Regions from separate parts of the Cronobacter turicensis genome, predicted to be linked through region 2. Evidence: predicted binding sites of a transcription regulator. Region 2 holds the regulator's gene; each other region holds the start of a gene.
The links. The regulator PhoB, encoded in region 2, activates phosphate uptake and scavenging genes when phosphate is short. The targets are predictions, from matches to a motif close to CTGTCATAAAACTGNCNNAT.
Positions count from the first base shown of each region.

Region 1: AB8W27_RS10505 (esterase-like activity of phytase family protein) is a predicted target of PhoB. The motif match lies at 2,249-2,268, and genes of this name have one in related genera.
Region 3: pstS (phosphate ABC transporter substrate-binding protein PstS) is a predicted target of PhoB. The motif match lies at 3,138-3,157, and genes of this name have one in related genera.
Region 4: uvrB (excinuclease ABC subunit UvrB) is a predicted target of PhoB. The motif match lies at 3,314-3,333, and genes of this name have one in related genera.

Region 1 is NZ_CP165997.1:2,192,491-2,197,214, forward strand. It holds gene AB8W27_RS10500 (methyl-accepting chemotaxis protein) at 1-796, shown strand, start outside; gene AB8W27_RS10505 (esterase-like activity of phytase family protein) at 849-2,204, opposite strand; gene AB8W27_RS10510 (4Fe-4S binding protein) at 2,305-3,153, opposite strand; gene AB8W27_RS10515 (DmsC/YnfH family molybdoenzyme membrane anchor subunit) at 3,153-3,989, opposite strand; gene AB8W27_RS10520 (DMSO/selenate family reductase complex B subunit) at 3,982-4,611, opposite strand; gene AB8W27_RS10525 (DMSO/selenate family reductase complex A subunit) at 4,598-4,724, opposite strand, start outside.
Region 2 is NZ_CP165997.1:3,318,193-3,322,916, reverse strand. It holds gene sbcC (exonuclease subunit SbcC) at 1-570, opposite strand, end outside; gene sbcD (exonuclease subunit SbcD) at 567-1,781, opposite strand; gene phoB (phosphate response regulator transcription factor PhoB) at 1,980-2,669, shown strand; gene phoR (phosphate regulon sensor histidine kinase PhoR) at 2,692-4,005, shown strand; gene brnQ (branched-chain amino acid transporter carrier protein BrnQ) at 4,404-4,724, shown strand, end outside.
Region 3 is NZ_CP165997.1:4,352,548-4,357,271, reverse strand. It holds gene glmU (bifunctional UDP-N-acetylglucosamine diphosphorylase/glucosamine-1-phosphate N-acetyltransferase GlmU) at 1-238, shown strand, start outside; partial or broken gene glmS (glutamine--fructose-6-phosphate transaminase (isomerizing)) at 466-2,294, shown strand; partial or broken gene AB8W27_RS20720 (hypothetical protein) at 2,374-2,975, shown strand; gene pstS (phosphate ABC transporter substrate-binding protein PstS) at 3,244-4,284, shown strand; gene pstC (phosphate ABC transporter permease PstC) at 4,425-4,724, shown strand, end outside.
Region 4 is NZ_CP165997.1:2,911,339-2,916,062, reverse strand. It holds gene bioF (8-amino-7-oxononanoate synthase) at 1-553, shown strand, start outside; gene bioC (malonyl-ACP O-methyltransferase BioC) at 537-1,295, shown strand; gene bioD (dethiobiotin synthase) at 1,288-1,971, shown strand; gene AB8W27_RS13870 (ABC transporter ATP-binding protein) at 1,968-2,675, opposite strand; gene uvrB (excinuclease ABC subunit UvrB) at 3,566-4,724, shown strand, end outside.

The DNA of each region.
Region 1 (4,724 bases), 1.1 Mb from region 2:
CTCGCTTGAGCAGATGCGTCTGTCGCTGGTCGATATCATCGCCCAGGTACGCGACTCCAGCCAGAGCGTTGCCCACGCCGCGGAAGAGATTGCCGCCGGTAACGTCGATCTCTCGGCGCGTACCGAAGAGCAGGCCGCTTCTCTCGGTGAAACCGCCGCCAGCATGGAACAGCTGACGTCCACCGTGAAGCACACCTCGGAGAACACCGCTGAGGCGAATAAACTCGCGGGCAATATGCGCAGCGCCGCGCAGGAAGGCAACGCTATCGTCGAAGAAGTTGTGGTGTCCATGCAGGAGATCGAGTCCAGCTCCAGCAAAATCGACAACATTATCGGCATTATCGAAGATATCGCCTTCCAGACTAATATCCTGGCGCTTAACGCCGCGGTGGAAGCCGCACGTGCAGGTGAACAGGGTCGTGGTTTTGCGGTGGTGGCAAGCGAAGTGCGTAACCTGGCGCAGCGTTCGTCTGTCGCGGCGAAAGAGATCAAAGAGCTTATCGAACAGTCCGGCGAACAGGTGGTGCTGGGCAGCGACCGCGTGGCGCGCGCAGGCGAAAGCATGAAGCGTATTATCGGCTCGATTAAGCAGGTCTCTGAACTGATGTCAGAAATCGCGCTCTCAACCGGCGAGCAGAGCCGTGGGATTGAGCAGATTAACCAGGCCGTCGCGCAGATGGATTCGGTTACCCAGCAGAACGCCGCGCTGGTGGAAGAAGCTTCTGCCGCCGCCCACTCGCTGAAAGAGCAGTCACAGCTGCTCAATCAGGCCGTGGCGGTATTTAAGCTGAACTAAGCTTGATACCGTGACGACAGGGCAGGCTTCGGCCTGCCCTTTTTTATTGCGCTTACAGCGGTTTATCGAGCTTGATCACCCACAGTTCATTCTGCGAGGCGGGTTTTTCCAGCGGCTTAATGCCGATTTTGCTTGCGACCGGCTGACCGTCCAGGGTCAGATGCCCTTTACCGTCGACGTTATAGTCGTCCATCGCTTTTTTATCGCCCTGCGGCTCCAGCAGCGCTGACTGCAAACCAAAATCGTTGTCGTTAATGACCGCGATAGTTTGCGGGTCGACAAGCGCCAGCCCTTCGGCTTTCTCCTGCTGCCAGCCCGCCTCGCGCAAATCCACCGCCAGCTGTTTTGTGGCGAGCTTCACGCCGCGCGCGTTAAGTTTTTGCGCATCGTCAAATTCCGGCGGCTGGGTGTCATCCAGCGTGCTCAGATCGGTGGCGTTGCTGAGATCGACCACATAAATGCGGTTGCGCATGGTTTTGTTTTTATCGCCGCCCTGTTCGATGAGCAGAATGCGGTGGTCGTCCAGCGCCACGATATCGCCGATTTTGGCGTCTTTGGCTTTTTTATAGACGTCAATGTCAATCGGGTAGCCGTACATCGCCGTTTTGCCGGTCGCCGGATCAAAACTCACCAGACGGGTAAAGCGCGCCGTGTTTTTGGTTTTGCCGTCGATATCCAGCGTGCTTTGCACCGCCGCGATAATGCGTCCGTCCGGCATACGGGTCACCCCTTCGAAGCCGCGGTTAGGCTGACGCCATTTAATGATATTCGGCAAACCGCCCGCCACGCCCTCTTCGCCTTTACCCGCCTGCGGGCCATGTTTGGCGAGGATCGCGCCGCTGGCGTCCACATTGATGATAAACGGGCCGTACTCGTCGCACAGCCAGTAGCCGCCTTTGCCGTCAGGCGTGATCCCTTCGGTATCCAGCCCGCGTTTATCGCCGCTGAGCGTTTGCAGCGCGTCGTTGAGCGCCAGTTCATTCGTCGCGCCGATAAGCCCGGCGGGCAGCGGCAGCCCGCTGATGTTGCCCTGATCGTCATGCAGCGGCATCGGGTCGCTCGCCTGCGCTTTATCTTTGCTGACGCGGATGGTCATCATCAGCGGCGTATACTCGGGGCTCGCGAAAATTTTCGACTCCTGCTTGCCCATTTTCGGCGAGTCCGCGTTCGGGCCGCGGTCGGTCACGGTCGCGAAAATCAGGTCATCGCCCTCTTTGCGTAAAAACAGCAGCCCGGAGCCCACGCCCACCGGCAGGCCATCCGGAAACGCGCTGGAATAATTACCGGAATAGACCACATGATCTTCCTGCGGGAACGTCACAACATAGCGTTCGACCTGCGGCGCGGCGGCCAGGGCGCAGAGCGGGAACAGCGCGGCGAGCGCAAGCGTAAGGGGTTTGATTTTCATTATTCTCAGATCCAGAGTCGGGGTGGCACTGTTATAAGGCGCGTGCGTGACAGATTAATGACAGCGCCACTTTCCCCTGTGGATTCAGCAGCTCACAGCGTTAACCGCCACGCATACTGAAAGCGTGACGGCGACAAACCGGGCAGTGTTTCTCACCCGGCTGCCACGCGCGCCACGGCTCGCCGCAGCGTTCGCATCGCGCCGGATACAGCGCCATGCGCACAGGCGGCACGGCTTCACCCGCCACGACCTCTGCCGCCTCCACCGGGCACACCGCCGCGCAGTCGCCGCAGCCATCACAGCGCGACGAATCAAGCGTAACGGACGGTTCGCTAAAGCGGATCGCGCCGCGGGCGCACACCCGACCACAGGCGCCGCACAGCAGACAACGCGTGGCGTCCAGCGTGATGCGGTACGCCGTAGAAAACGCCTCCGCCGCGCGGCGCCCGGCGGCATCATGCGGTACGCGAGCGCCTTCCGGGCGCAAAAGCCGACGTCTTGCCTCACCGGCCTCAGGTGAAACCGTCACGCACTGCCAGCCCGGCTCGCCGCGCCTTTGCAGCCACAGGTTAAGTTCAGCCAGCGGGCGCAGCCAGTGCGGGTTCTGTGTGAGATCCACCGCGACCGCGCGAATAGCGTAATGCGTATGCCAGAGCATCAGCTCTTCTGCGGCGACCGGCAGCGTGAACGGCCCGAGCAGCACGCCGTCGCGGTGACGACGCATCAGCGGCGAGAGATATTCCAGCGCGTCCGCCGGGCAGACAAACAGGCAGATCCCGCAGCCGGTACAGCGATCCGACGCAAGGATAACGTCATGGTGGTGAAGGGCGAGCGCGCCGGTCGGGCAGCGGGTGACGCAATAATCGCAGCGGCTGCGGGGCAGCCGTTTTCTGGCGCAGCGCGCGCCCACACAGGGTTGTGCGGGCGCAATCATGTCAAAAAGATTCATCAGACATCGATGCAAAAAAATGCCAGGCGCAGCAACAGTTCGCCGAGCAGGATCAGCCCGCACCCGGCAATTTGCGGCGTTCGGCCCCCGTGAGGACGTGTTAGCCCTATCATCAACAACAACGCGCCGCCAACCGAACTGCACCACCCCGCAAGTCGCAGCCCGGCGCAGGCGTCAAAGGCGGCCAGCGGATGCAGCGGAAACGTCACTGGCACCACGGCATGCGCTAAATAGTGATGATAGGCAGGCTGAATGAGCAGCCGGATCAGCACAGCCGAAAGCGCCAGCAGCGAGAGACGACGGCTTACCGCGAGTTCTGCCTGGACGTTAAAGGCCGGACGCAACGCAAGACGCAGCTGTAATATCGCCGCGCCGATTAACGCCACCGAGCCCAGGAACATGGCCCAGGTGTTGACGTGCTGCCAGGTCATGACCGACGCGTGGCAATAAATAGACGCCATCGCGACAATATCCGCCAGCCCCGCCATTACCGTTAACCACAGGAGCGACCACGACACGGCGCGCTTCATCATCAGCAGCAAAATGCTGATGGCGAGCAGCGCCATAAACACGCCCGCCAGCGCGATTTCCCGGCTGAGCCAGGAGCTGGAGAGATGGCGCAGCGCGTTAAACGCATTGAGCGGATACCCCAGATGCAGCGTTGAGGCGAGCAAACCGAGCGCCGCCGCAACGCCCACGCCAAGGAGCGCAGGCAGTGTGGCAAACATGCGTTGTCCGGCGCGCGGCATCTGCCCGGCCGTGAGGCAGAGCATTAGCGTAAAGCCCACCGCGCCCTGCATGCACAGCGTGAAAATCACTAACGGAAATTCATGCATCATGTTGTTCCTCCTGCTGTGCGCCCTGATGCGGCTTGATAACCAGATTCGGCTTTGTAATGGATGACGGCGGCAGCCCTTTTACGTCACAGAGCGCGCCGAAGCGTTCGCGCAGCGCGCTAATCGGCCCGAACTGAATGGCGCCGAGGGGACAGGTCGCAACGCACACCGGCGGTTCGCCCTGCGCCAGCCGATCGATGCAGAAATCGCATTTCGACATCTGCCCGGTTTGCGTATTGCGCTGCGGCGCGCCGTAAGGACACGACCAGGCGCAGTAGCCGCAGCCGACGCACTTATCGGTATTCACCCGCACAATTCCGTCGCCCTCGCGTTTGTGCATCGCCGTGGTCGGGCAGTTGCGCGTGCAGATGGGGTCGGCGCAGTGATTGCACGAAATCGACAAGGTGTAAGCAAAAACGTTATGGAGAAGCCCGCCCGCGCCCGTCGGCGTGAAGCCGCCGCCGTGAACTTCATAGACGCGGCGAAAACGACGCCCCACGTCGAGATTGTTTTTGTCTTTACACGCCACCTGGCAGGCTTTGCAGCCCGAACAGCGAGATGAATCGATAAAAAAGCCCAGTTGCTCCCGGCTGACCGGGGGATAATCCTTAAACTGATGCATGTTTGGTTACCTCAACCAGCAGGGTTTGATGGGCATTGCCTTTGGCAAGCGGGGTGATGCGCGCGCTGGTCAGCACGTTCGGGCAGCCGCCGTTGTCGACGCCGTCAGCGTCC
Region 2 (4,724 bases):
GAAAATACGCGCCGAGACCTGGCCGTAGATTTCAGTGCCGGTCAGCTCTTCCAGCAGTTCGGCGCGCGCTTTGGCCTCGGCATTGAGAAAGGCGGCGAACTGCCCCTGCGAGAGCATCATGGAGCGGGTGAAACGGTCGTAATCCAGACCCGTCAGCGCGGCTATTCTGTCGAGTTTATCTTTAATTTTATCGGCGACGATTTTGCCGTCTTCGCAGCGCGCCAGCTCCACGCGCGGCGCCTGCAGATTGCCGTCCGGCAGGCCCCGCGCGCGGCTCTGGCTCCAGAACGCGCGCCAGGCGACGCCTTTTACTTCAAACTCCACTTCTGCCAGGCATTCGGCGGTATCGCGCGTCATCAGGTCATTCTGGCTTTGCGACAGCGCGTTCAGGCGCGGCGTGCGGTGGTAGAGCGCAAGGCAGATGGCGTCAAGCAGCGTGGTTTTACCCGCGCCGGTCGGCCCGGTGATGGCGAACAGCCCGTTGCTCGCGAACGGCTCGGCGGTGAAGTCGATTTTCCATTCGCCTTTCAGCGAGTTCAGGTTTTTCAGCCGCAGGGTTAAGATTTTCATGCTTCGTCCTCCTCGTGCAGGCTTTCCAGCGTGCGGGCGAAGAGCGTGCGCAACTGCGCTTTCTCCGGCTCCTCCAGGGCTTCCAGCTCCAGGCGGCGTTCAAACACCTCCTCCACCCCCAGCTCGCTGAGCGTTTCGGTGCTGAGCGAGCCAAGCGCGCGCTCGCGCATTTCACGGCTGCGGCGCAGCAGAACGACTTCCACCGGCAGGCTTTCGGTCAGCTGGCTTATCTGGCGGTGCATATCATGCAGAAATTCGCCGGTGTCGATTTCGATATCGAGCCACACTCTGGGCTCGTCCGGCGCATCGCGCCACTGTTCGAGCTGCGCGGTGATAGACTCCAGGCTGCCTTTCAGTACCGCCAGCGGCTGGCTGACCGGCACCGGCAGGGCCGTGACGTCGCGCAGTTTGCCGTCGGCGAACTCCACCAGATAAACGCTTTTCTCTTTACCGGTTTCATCAAAGCTCAGCGCAATCGGCGAGCCGCTGTAGCGGATATGCTCGCAGCCCGCGACTTTCTGGGCGCGGTGAATATGCCCCAGCGCGATATAATCGGCGGGCGGAAAGCGGTCCGCCGGAAAGGCGTCGAGCGTGCCTATATAGATGTCGCGCACCGCGTCGCTTTTGGTGACGCCCACGGTGGTAAGATGGCCGGTCGCGATAATCGGCAGATTACGCTCGCCGCGAAGCTGGCAGGCGGCCTCATAGCTTTGCTGATAGTGCTGGCTGATGGCCTCCAGCAACTGCTGCTGTTTTTCCCGGCCCGACTGCCCGCTGAGGCTTCGCAGCACGTCGCGCGGGCGTAAAAACGGCACCGGGCAGAGCACCGCGCCCGGCTCGCCGTCGCGGCGGTATAATAACGTGGCCTGGCTTTCCGGCGTGAGCTGCGCGCTGGCGATGACCTGCGTGTTCAGGCAGGCCAGCAGCTCGCGGGATTCATTGAGCGTCGCCACCGAATCATGGTTGCCGCCAAGCACGATAAGCGGGCAGTTTGCCGCCTGAAGTTTGACGACAAAGCGGTTATAGAGCTCGCGCGCATAGCTGGGCGGCGCGCCGGTATCAAAGATGTCGCCTGCGACAATAATCGCATCTACCTGATGCGCCATTGCCGCCTCCAGCAGCCAGTCGAGAAAGGCTTCATGTTCGGCGGCGCGGCTTTTGGCGTAAAAATTTTGACCAAGATGCCAGTCTGAGGTATGCAGAATACGCATGGGATGCCCTGTGGCGAAAAAGCGAGAAGGGGATTATAAACATCCAGTACGGCGGGTGTCCTGTTTCGTCGCGCCGCCGGGTTTTACCGCACGCGCTGACAGGTCATCTTACGGTCATCTTTTTCATAAATCTGTCATAAATCTGACGCATAATGGCGCCGCATTACATACTGTTTACTTTATTTAACAGGGCGAATCATGGCGAGACGTATTCTGGTCGTTGAAGATGAAGCACCTATCCGCGAGATGGTGTGTTTCGTACTGGAGCAAAATGGCTTCCAGCCGGTGGAAGCGGAAGATTATGACAGTGCGGTGAATCAACTCAATGAGCCCTGGCCCGATCTGATTCTGCTGGACTGGATGCTGCCCGGCGGATCGGGGATCCAGTTTATTAAGCATATCAAACGCGAAGCGCTGACCCGCGAGATCCCGGTGGTGATGCTGACCGCGCGCGGTGAAGAAGAAGATCGCGTGCGTGGGCTGGAAACGGGCGCCGACGATTACATTACCAAACCGTTCTCCCCGAAAGAGCTGGTGGCGCGTATTAAAGCAGTCATGCGCCGTATCTCGCCGATGGCGGTGGATGAAGTCATCGAAATGCAGGGCTTAAGCCTCGATCCGTCATCGCACCGCGTGATGACCGGCGAAAATCCCCTCGATATGGGGCCGACCGAATTCAAGCTGTTACATTTCTTTATGACGCACCCGGAGCGCGTTTACAGCCGTGAACAGCTGCTGAACCACGTCTGGGGCACCAATGTGTATGTGGAAGATCGTACCGTGGATGTGCATATCCGCCGCCTGCGCAAGGCGCTGGAACACAGCGGTCATGACAGAATGGTACAAACGGTGCGCGGTACGGGTTATCGGTTCTCAACCCGTTTTTAAACCCAAAACAGGAGTGTGACGCGTGCTGGAACGGCTGTCATGGAAAAGACTGGTGCTGGAGCTGTTGCTGTGCTGTATTCCGGCGCTGGTGCTCGGGGCGATATTCGGCTATCTGGCATGGTTTTTACTGGCGGCGGTAACCGGATTGCTGGTCTGGCATTTCTGGAATCTGCTGCGGCTCTCCTGGTGGCTGTGGGTGGATCGCAGCATGACGCCGCCGCCCGGCAGCGGCAGCTGGGAACCCTTGCTCTACGGCCTGCACCAGATGCAGTTGCGCAATAAAAAACGCCGTCGCGAACTGGGTAATCTTATCAAACGCTTTCGCAGCGGCGCGGAATCCCTGCCGGACGCCGTGGTGCTGACCACGGAAGAAGGCGTTATCTTCTGGTGCAACGGCCTTGCGCAACAGCTTCTCGGCCTGCGCTGGCCCGACGATAACGGCCAGAACATCTTAAACCTGCTGCGCTATCCGGAATTCACCAGCTATCTGCGCGGCCAGGAGTTCAACCGGCCATTGCATCTGGTGCTCAATAACGGGCGTCATCTTGAGTTTCGCGTCATGCCGTACAGCGAAGATCAGCTGCTGATGGTGGCGCGCGACGTCACGCAGATGCATCAGCTCGAAGGCGCCAGGCGCAACTTTTTCGCCAACGTCAGCCACGAGTTGCGCACCCCGCTGACCGTGTTGCAGGGCTATCTGGAGATGATGCACGAGCAGACGCTCGAAGGGCCGCTGCGTGAAAAAGCGCTGCACACGATGCGCGAGCAGACGTACCGCATGGAAGGGCTGGTGAAACAGCTATTGACGCTTTCGAAAATCGAGGCGGCGCCCGCGATGCAGCTCAACGAGACGATCGACGTGCCGATGATGCTGCGGGTGGTGGAGCGCGAAGCGCAGACGCTCAGCCAGCAGAGGCAGACGTTTACTTTTGAGGTGGACCCGCAGCTTAAAGTGCTCGGCAATGACGAGCAGTTGCGCAGCGCGATTTCAAATCTGGTGTATAACGCAGTCAATCATACGCCCGCCGGGACGCACATTACGGTGCGCTGGGAGCATGTGGCGAATGGCGCGCGCTTTAGCGTGGCCGACACCGGGCCGGGGATTGCCGCGGAGCATATTCCGCGTCTGACCGAGCGTTTCTACCGGGTGGACAAGGCGCGTTCGCGCCAGACCGGCGGCAGCGGGCTGGGGCTGGCGATTGTGAAACACGCGCTGACGCACCACGACGCGCGTCTTGAGATAGAAAGCGCGCCTGGCAAAGGCACCACGTTTTCGTTCCTCCTGCCGGAGCGACTGATTGTCGCCACGCCTGCTAAAGCCGTTTCTGAGGTTTAATTCGTAAAGCTTCCTTTCCAGGGCCAGCGATAAGCTGGCCTTATTCATTTTTTTGCCGCCTCTGAACGCTTTTTTCAGCGTTTGGCGCTTTTTTGCTCGCGCGAATCGCCGGAGGTTTTTTACGATTTTAGATTTTATCACTGCCCTGAAACTTAGATCTGGCATAAAGGTCTGGTTTTACGATCCCGTCTTGCCTTTAAACGTTATAAGCGTTTAAATTGCGCCCCTGCTATTGCCAGACCGACTGTTTTTGCGTGGTAAATCGAAAAACAATTCTTCGCCAGCGTAATCGGGAAGCATATCCCGCTGTCAGCCCTGGAAATAGCGGCGTTTTCGTCAGGTGACTGGCGGTAAAAAATTATTCAATTTCAACACCACATCCACAGGCAGTAAATCTTATGACCCATCACTTAAAATCGCGCGACATTATCGCACTGGGGTTTATGACCTTTGCGTTGTTCGTCGGCGCGGGCAATATCATTTTCCCTCCTATGGTTGGTTTGCAGGCCGGTCCGCATGTCTGGACGGCGGCGATCGGCTTTCTTATTACCGCCGTGGGTCTGCCTGTGCTGACCGTGGTGGCGCTGGCGAAAGTCGGCGGCGGCGTTGACAGCCTGAGCCATCCGATTGGCCGCGTGGCGGGCATTCTGCTGGCGACGGTTTGCTATCTGGCCGTCGGGCCGCTGTTCGCGACGCCGCGCACCGCGACCGTGTCGTTT
Region 3 (4,724 bases), 1.0 Mb from region 2:
CGGCGCAGGCACCATCACCTGTAACTATGATGGCGCTAATAAACACAAAACCATCATTGGCGACGATGTGTTTGTCGGCTCCGATACCCAATTAGTCGCGCCGGTCACGGTGGCGAAAGGCGCGACCATCGCTGCAGGTACAACGGTGACGCGCAACATCGCGGAAAACGAGCTGGTGCTCACCCGCGTGCCGCAGGTGCACAAGCAGGGCTGGCGTCGCCCGGTGAAGAAAAAATAAATAACGTTGATGGCGGGCGCGCTTTGCTTGCCCGCCACACGCTTTTGTCGGCCGGATAAGCGTTAAGGCCTCCGGCAGACGCGGGATGAGGGGATAACATAATCTTCCGCCCACTGGCAGTACCAAAACGATAACCCCACTCTCTACAAGGCTCGGGGAGCCCGGAAAACGGGCACATACAGGTCGGCGACAACGCATGGCGAAATGCCATTGTCAGGAAATTAATTATGTGTGGAATTGTTGGCGCTGTAGCGCAACGTGATATTGCTGAAATCCTTCTCGAAGGTTTGCGTCGTCTGGAGTACCGCGGCTATGACTCCGCCGGTCTCGCCGTCGTGGACAGCGCGGGGCATATGACCCGCCTGCGCCGTCTGGGCAAAGTGCAGATGCTGGTGCAGGCGGCGGAAGAACACCCGCTGCACGGCGGCACCGGTATCGCGCACACCCGCTGGGCGACCCACGGCGAACCGTCAGAAGGCAACGCGCACCCGCATGTCTCCGGACATATCGTCGTGGTGCATAACGGCATTATCGAAAACCACGAACCGCTGCGCGAACTGTTGAAAACGCGCGGCTACGAATTCGTCACCGAAACCGACACCGAAGTGATCGCGCATCTGGTGCACTGGGAGCTGGAGCAAGGCGGTACGCTGCGTGAAGCGGTGCTGCGCGCCATTCCTCAGCTGCGCGGCGCTTACGGCACCGTCATCATGGATAACCGCGATCCGAGCGTTCTGCTGGCGGCCCGTTCCGGCAGCCCGCTGGTGATTGGTCTCGGCGTGGGCGAGAACTTTATCGCCTCCGATCAGCTGGCGCTGCTGCCGGTCACCCGTCGCTTTATCTTCCTCGAAGAGGGGATATCGCCGAAGTGACCCGCCGCTCCGTCGCGATTTTCAACACCCACGGCGAAAGCGTTTCCCGCCCGGAAATCGAATCTAACGTGCAGTATGACGCCGGCGATAAAGGCATCTACCGCCACTACATGCAAAAAGAGATCTACGAACAGCCGAACGCGATTAAAAACACGCTGGCCGGGCGCATCAGCCACGGCGAGGTGGATTTAAGCGAGCTGGGTCCGAACGCCGACGAACTGCTCTCGCAGGTTGAGCATATTCAGATTGTCGCGTGCGGCACCTCGTATAACTCCGGTATGGTCTCCCGCTACTGGTTTGAAGCGCTGGCAGGCGTGCCGTGCGATGTCGAAATCGCCTCGGAATTCCGCTATCGCAAATCCGCCGTGCGTCGCAACAGCCTGATGATCACGCTGTCGCAGTCCGGCGAAACCGCAGATACCCTCGCGGCGCTGCGTCTGTCCAAAGAGCTGGGTTATCTTGGTTCGCTGGCCATCTGTAACGTACCGGGCTCTTCGCTGGTGCGTGAGTCCTCGCTGGCGCTGATGACCAAAGCCGGTACGGAAATCGGCGTGGCGTCCACCAAAGCGTTCACCACGCAGCTGACCGTGTTGCTGATGCTGGTGGCGAAACTGGGTCGCCTGAAAGGCGCTGACGCCGCCATTGAGCACGATATCGTGCATGGCCTGCAGGCGTTGCCGAGCCGCATCGAGCAGATGCTCTCTCAGGACAAACGCATCGAAGCGCTGGCGGAAGATTTCTCCGACAAGCACCACGCGCTGTTCCTGGGCCGCGGCGATCAGTACCCGATCGCGCTGGAAGGCGCGCTGAAGCTTAAAGAGATCTCCTACATCCACGCCGAAGCCTATGCGGCGGGCGAGCTCAAGCATGGCCCGCTGGCGCTGATTGACGCCGATATGCCGGTTATCGTGGTGGCGCCGAACAACGAACTGCTGGAAAAACTGAAGTCCAACATCGAAGAAGTTCGCGCCCGTGGCGGCGTGCTGTATGTCTTCGCCGATCAGGACGCCGGCTTCAGCAGCAGCGACAACATGAACATCATCCCGATGCCGCATGTTGAAGACGTTATCGCGCCGATCTTCTACACGGTTCCGCTGCAATTGCTGGCCTATCACGTCGCGCTGATCAAAGGCACCGATGTTGACCAGCCGCGTAACCTGGCGAAATCCGTCACGGTGGAATAACGCGTTTCTGCCCGTGTTATGCTCTGAAGAGGTTGCCGCCCGGCAGCCTCTTTTTTTAACGTCACGGAAATGGATTTTTATGTCGCTAAAGCCCTTTCTGACTGGTTCGCGTTTTTATCAGCTCATCACTTACAGCGCAGAGGTGGATGACGACATCGCCCACCGCAGGCTGCATCAGCTAAAGCTCAAAATGGCGCAGCAACGTGAGCTGCCAAAGGCCCGCTTTATCGGCACCTCCTCGTTTTATCATGTGCTGGTGGGCAGCAATTATCTGATGCTCTTTAGCGCGGCGCTGAATGTCGCTGCGCTGCGCCCGCCCTTTGCGCCGCTCTGGGTTTTCGGCGGCGTGCTCTGGCTGATACTGCTGATGGTCATTGCGTTTATGGTTGAAAAAGGGCGTCGCAGCGGGCTGGTATTGCTCCTGTACAGCTGGTTTTTCCATCTGGCGTTAAGCGTAGTTGCGCTGTGCGTCGGGCTGGCGCGCTGGCCTTCTTCGTGGGGTTCTGGTTATGCTGGGGCGGCGGCGCGCTGCTGATATGGCTGGCCTGGAGAATGATGAACAGCCAGGAAATGTTCAGGCTGGTCCGCTGGTGCCTGGCGATAAAAATGCATCGCGTCCATACCAAAGAACTTCAGCGGCCCTCGGAAAAACGCGCCGTAAAACGAAGAAAAAAATCGTGAACGACGGAACAGTTACGATGATAGCGTTTGTGACAAATCCTTATTTTGGCCTACCTTTACCCTGTCATAAAAAGAAAATTTTTCCTTCATCCAGATGTCATAAATTAATTTAACTAGTTGAATTTAAGTATTTTTATTTGTGGAAAACTCGCAGGTCTGGCGCTGTCATAAAACTGTCATAATTCGTACATTTATCTGTCACCAAACTGTCCTACTTTGCTCACCGTAGCCACGAAACAATAAATTACGAACACCAGCAGGAGACATTATGAAAGTTATGCGTACCACCGTCGCAACTGTTGTCGCCGCGACCTTATCTCTGAGCGCTTTTTCCGCATTCGCGGCAGCAAGTCTGACTGGCGCGGGCGCAACATTCCCGGCGCCGGTGTATGCCAAATGGGCGGATACCTACCAGAAAGAAACGGGTAACAAGGTAAACTACCAGGGTATCGGCTCCTCCGGTGGCGTGAAACAAATTATTGCTAACACTGTTGATTTTGGTGCTTCTGACGCGCCGCTTTCTGACGAAAAATTACAGCAAGAAGGTCTTTTCCAGTTCCCGACCGTGATCGGCGGCGTGGTGCTGGCGGTTAACCTGCCGGGCTTCAAGTCTGGCGAGCTGGTGCTGGATGGCAAAACCCTCGGCGACATCTACCTTGGCAAAATCAAGAAGTGGGATGACGAGGCTATCGCCAAACTGAACCCGGGCAAAAAACTGCCTTCTCAGAACATCGCCGTGGTGCGCCGCGCTGACGGTTCCGGTACGTCCTTCGTCTTCACCAGCTACCTGGCGAAAGTAAACGACGAGTGGAAATCTAAAATCGGCTCTGGCTCTACCGTTAACTGGCCGACCGGTCTCGGCGGTAAAGGTAACGACGGTATCGCCGCGTTCGTACAGCGTCTGCCGGGCTCTATCGGTTACGTGGAATACGCGTATGCCAAGCAGAACAACCTGACCTACACCAAACTGGTTTCCGCTGACGGCAAACCGGTCGCGCCGACCGAAGAGAGCTTCGCCAACGCCGCCAAAGGCGCTGACTGGAGCAAATCCTTCGCGCAGGACCTGACCAATCAGAAAGGCGACGACGCGTGGCCAATCACCTCTACTACGTTCATTCTGGTCCACAAAGAGCAGAAGAAACCTGAGCAGGGCGCCGAAGTGCTGAAGTTCTTCGACTGGGCCTACAAGTCAGGCGCGAAACAGGCTAATGACCTGGATTACGCCTCTCTGCCGGACAGCGTGGTTGAGCAGGTTCGCGCTGCCTGGAAGACCAACGTGAAAGACAGCAGCGGTAAAGCGCTGTACTGATCGAGATTTACCGATGATGGCGGATGGCGCTTCGCTTATCCGCCCTACAAAAATCCGGTAACATGCTGTTTTTTTGTAGGCCCGGTACGCAACACGCTGCCGGGCGTCATTCAAAACAGAGTTTAACTGAAGAGTGAAATATGGCTGCTACCAAGCCGGTATTTAACCCCCCCGGTAAAAAGGGCGATATGATTTTCAGCGCGCTGGTTCGTCTGGCTGCGCTGATTGTGCTATTGCTGCTGGGCGGCATTATCGTCTCCCTTATCATCTCCTCCTGGCCAAGCATCCAGAAATTTGGTTTTTCCTTCCTCTGGACCAAAGAGTGGGATGCCCCTAACGATATCTACGGCGGGCTGGTGCCGATTTACGGCACGCTGGTCACCTCGTTTATCGCGCTGTTGATCGCGGTTCCCGTAAGCTTTGGCATCGCGCTGTTCCTG
Region 4 (4,724 bases), 410 kb from region 2:
GCTGATGGTGGATGACGCCCACGGCATTGGCGTGCTGGGGCGCGAGGGGCGGGGCAGTTGCGATGTCGCAGGCGTCAGGCCCGATCTGCTGCTGGTGACGTTTGGCAAAGCTTTCGGGCTGAGCGGCGCGGCGCTGTTGTGCAGCGAGTCGATGGCGGACTATCTGCTACAAACCGCGCGCCATCTCATCTACAGCACTGCGATGCCTGCGGCTCAGGCCTGCGCGCTGGACGCCGCCTTAACGGTTGTCCGCGAGGGCGACGACTTACGCGCGCGGCTTGCGCGCAACATCACACGGTTTCGCGCGGGCGCGTCGCAGCTACCGCTGACGCTTGCCGATTCGCAGACCGCCATTCAGCCGCTGATCGTCGGTGAAAACAGCGCCGCGCTGACGCTTGCGGAAAAGCTGCGCGAGCGCGGCTGCTGGGCGACGGCCATTCGCCCGCCGACCGTCCCTGCGGGCACCGCGCGGCTGCGTCTGACGCTCAGCGCCGCCCACCAGGATGACGACATCGACGCGCTGCTGGAGGCGTTATATGACGGTTGCCGTTGATAAACGCGCCGTGGCCGCGGCGTTTGGCCGCGCGGCCCACAGCTATGACGATTTCGCGGCGCTTCAGCGCCAGAGCGCGCAACGGCTTGCGGAACACTGCGGGGCGCAGGGCGTCACGACGGTACTGGACGCCGGCTGCGGCACCGGCGCGGGCGGCCTCGACTGGCGCGCGCGTGGCTGCGACGTGACGGCGTTCGATTTAAGCCCCGCGATGCTGGCGCGCGCCCGTGAGCGACACGCGGCGCATCGCTACGTACAGGGCGATATCGAGGCGCTGCCGTTTGCCGAAGGCAGTTTTGATCTTGTGTGGAGCAATCTGGCGGTGCAGTGGTGCCAGAGCCTGTCAGGGGCGCTGGCCGGGATGCTGCGCGTCGCGCGCCCCGGCGGACGCGTGGCGTTCAGCACGCTGGCCCACGGCTCGCTTGGCGAGCTGCATCAGGCGTGGGCGGCCGTGGACGATCGTCCGCACGCTAACCATTTCGCCAGCCCTGAGGCGGTTTTAGCTGCGGCCCCGGCGGCGCGCATGACGCTGCGCCAGCATCCCGTGACGCTGCTGTTCGGCGATGCGCTCAGCGCCATGCAGTCGCTGAAGGGCATTGGCGCGACGCATCTGCACGCCGGGCGCGACAGCCGCACGCTCACCCGCCGTGAGCTTCGCATGCTCGAAGACGCCTGGCCGCGTCAGGACGGGCGTTTCCCGCTGACTTACCAACTGATTTCTGGAGTGATTGAACGTGACTGAACGCTGGTTTATTACCGGAACCGACACCGAAGTGGGTAAAACTATCGCGAGCTGCGCGCTGCTGGAGGCCGCGAAAGCCGCAGGCTTTAGCACCGCGGGCTACAAGCCGGTCGCCTCCGGCAGCGATATCACGCCTGAAGGGCTTCGCAACAGCGACGCGCTGGCGCTCCAGCGCCACAGCAGCGTGGCGCTGCGCTACGAACAGGTGAACCCGCTGACGTTTGAAGAGCCCACCTCGCCGCATATCGCAAGCCGGGAAGAGGGGCTGCCGATTGATTTCACCGTGATGTCCGCTGGCCTGCGCGCGCTTGAGCCGCTGGCCGACTGGGTGCTGGTGGAAGGCGCGGGCGGCTGGTTTACGCCGCTCTCTGACGAGGCGACGTTCGCCGACTGGGCGCAGCAGGAGCGCCTGCCGGTGATTTTAGTGGTCGGCGTTAAGCTTGGCTGCATCAACCATGCGCTGCTGACCGCGCAGGCGGTCCAGGCCGCGGGCCTGCGTCTCGCAGGCTGGGTGGCGAATGACGTGCAGCCGCCTGGCCGCCGCCATCAGGACTATCTCGCCACGCTTAAGCGTTTGCTGCCCGCCCCGATGCTTGGCGAAATTCCATGGCTGGGTGCCGAGCCGGATGTGACGCCTGCCGCGCAATGGATCGATCTCAGCACACTGGCGCGCTAAGGCGTTATCCAGTGCGTCAGACGCGCGTCGGTTAACTGCGCGGCGCTCCCCCGGGCCACGGCGCGCCCGCGGTGCAGCAGGCAGAAACGATCCGCCACCCGGCGGATAAACGACAAATGTTGCTCCACCAGCAACAGGCTCATTCCCCACTCGCGGTTAAGCCGCGTGAGCAGATCCGCAAGCTTTGGAATAAACGTCTGGCCGAGGCCGCGCGTCGGCTCATCCAGAATCAGCAACCGCGGGCGCGTCACCAGCGCCTGCGCCAGTATCAGCTGGAGCGCCAGCTCCGGCGACAGGCCTGAGGCCTGCGCGTGACGGCGCGTCCAGAGCGTCGGGAACAGATCAAACACCGGCTCCGGGCTGGTCGCGCGCTCAGGCTGCGCCCGCAGCGCGATATGCAGATTCTCCTCCACCGTTAACTGTGAAAAATAGCGACGCGCCTGCGGCACGTAGCGGATGCCGAGCGCCGCGCGGGCATCCGCGCCGACGCGCATCAGCTCCTGCGGCGCTTGTCCGGCCTCGCGCCAGAGCATGCTGCCGCTCTTTACCGGCAGATACCCCGCCACACAGTTCAGCAGCGTGGTTTTCCCCATACCAGGCGCGCCGATAACGCAGGTGCACTCGCCGGGCAGGAGATCGAGACTGACGTCCCACAGGGTGTGCTGCGTGCCGTAAAAGTGGTTAACCGCGTGCAGACTTAACATGGCGCTTCTCCTTCAGACAGGTAATCGGAAAACAGCATTGGCGCAGGCGTTCTTACGGCTGCCTGCGCAGTGACTTCCCCGGCCTGCCCGCGCATCCTGCTGTCGCTTCCCGCCAACGACGGGAAGAGGGTGTAGTTCCGGTAACCGGTTATTGCAATTCTCTTGCCAGCCAGTGAAAAGCCCTCCTGTCGCGCCGGAAATTGAGACTAAACCTGAACGCGCGGCGAACGGGTAGTGCGTTATCCTGGAAAAAGCCGGGCGGCGTGCACTTTTTGAGTGCTGAGAGCGGCGTGGTGTTGGTGCAGCGTTGCGCAAAAGCAAAGCAAAAAAAGGTGAAAAGGATCACGCAAGGCGCGGCGTGGAAAGCAAGCGAAATTTGTCGAAACCCGCCGGGAAAATTTTTTTCTGAGCCAGACGCGGGCGGCCAGGGCTCATCGGCGACGCGGCGCGCTTTCAGGGCTGGAGGCAGTTATCCACTATTCCTGTGGATAACCTTGTGTATTAGAGTTAGAAAACGCGCCGTAAGCGAGAGCCGATGCGGCTTGCACCCGATCTGGCGCGAAAGCCGTCTTTTCAGGAAAATCATTTAAAATTAAAAGGTTAATGAAAAGCAAGCGTTGAAGAAAAAGTGTCATCTGCTGCAACAAAACTATCACAGCCTCGCTTGACAAATGTTAAAGGATAAAAAGTTTTGGGGATAACCGGCCTCATATAGTGTTTTATCCGGCGCAGGGGCAAATTTACTTCATACCAGGTGGTAAAAATGCGGTGTGAGCAAAATCCGCTAACCTGCTACTGATTTTATATCCAGTATTTATCGCTGGCAAAAATCGCTGTGGCGAGTAAAATTAACGCTCTGTCCCGCGCAAATCTTCATCAGGTGTTTCTTCATGAGCAAACCGTTCAAACTCAATTCCGCTTTCAAACCTTCCGGCGACCAGCCAGAGGCTATCCGCCGCATCAAGGAAGGGCTGGAGGACGGGCTGGCGCACCAGACGCTGCTGGGTGTGACGGGCTCGGGGAAAACGTTCACCATGGCGAACGTCATCGCCGATTTGCAGCGCCCGACCATGGTGCTGGCGCCTAACAAAACGCTGGCGGCGCAGCTCTACGGCGAGATGAAAGAGTTTTTCCCGGACAACGCCGTGGAATATTTCGTCTCGTACTATGACTACTACCAGCCGGAAGCCTATGTGCCGAGCTCCGACACCTTTATCGAAAAGGACGCGTCGGTGAACGAGCATATCGAACAGATGCGTCTGTCGGCCACTAAAGCGCTGCTGGAGCGGCGCGACGTGGTGGTCGTGGCATCCGTTTCCGCCATCTACGGCCTTGGCGACCCGGATCTCTACCTGAAGATGATGCTGCATCTCACCAAAGGGATGATCATCGACCAGCGCGCTATTTTGCGCCGCCTGACGGAGCTGCAATATACCCGCAACGACCAGGCGTTCCAGCGCGGCACCTTCCGCGTGCGCGGCGAGGTGATTGATATTTTCCCGGCGGAATCGGACGAGCTGGCGCTGCGCGTCGAGCTGTTCGACGAAGAGGTGGAGCGGCTGTCGCTGTTCGACCCGCTGACCGGCACCGTGGATTCCATCATTCAGCGTTTTACCGTCTACCCGAAAACGCACTACGTGACTCCGCGCGAGCGCATTGTGCAGGCGATGGAAGATATCAAAGTGGAGCTGGCCGAGCGCCGTAAGGTGCTGCTTGAGAATAACAAACTGCTCGAAGAGCAGCGTCTGACCCAGCGTACCCAGTTCGATCTGGAAATGATGAACGAGCTGGGGTACTGCTCCGGCATTGAAAACTACTCGCGCTATCTCTCCGGTCGCGGCCCGGGCGAAGCGCCGCCGACGCTGTTTGACTATCTGCCGGCGGACGGCCTGCTGGTTATCGATGAATCGCACGTCACCATTCCGCAGATTGGCGGAATGTTCCGTGGCGACCGCGCGCGTAAAGAGACGCTGGTGGAGTACGGCTTCCGTCTGCCGTCGGCGCTTGATAACCGCCCGCTGAAGTTTGAAGAGTTCGAGGCGCTGGCCC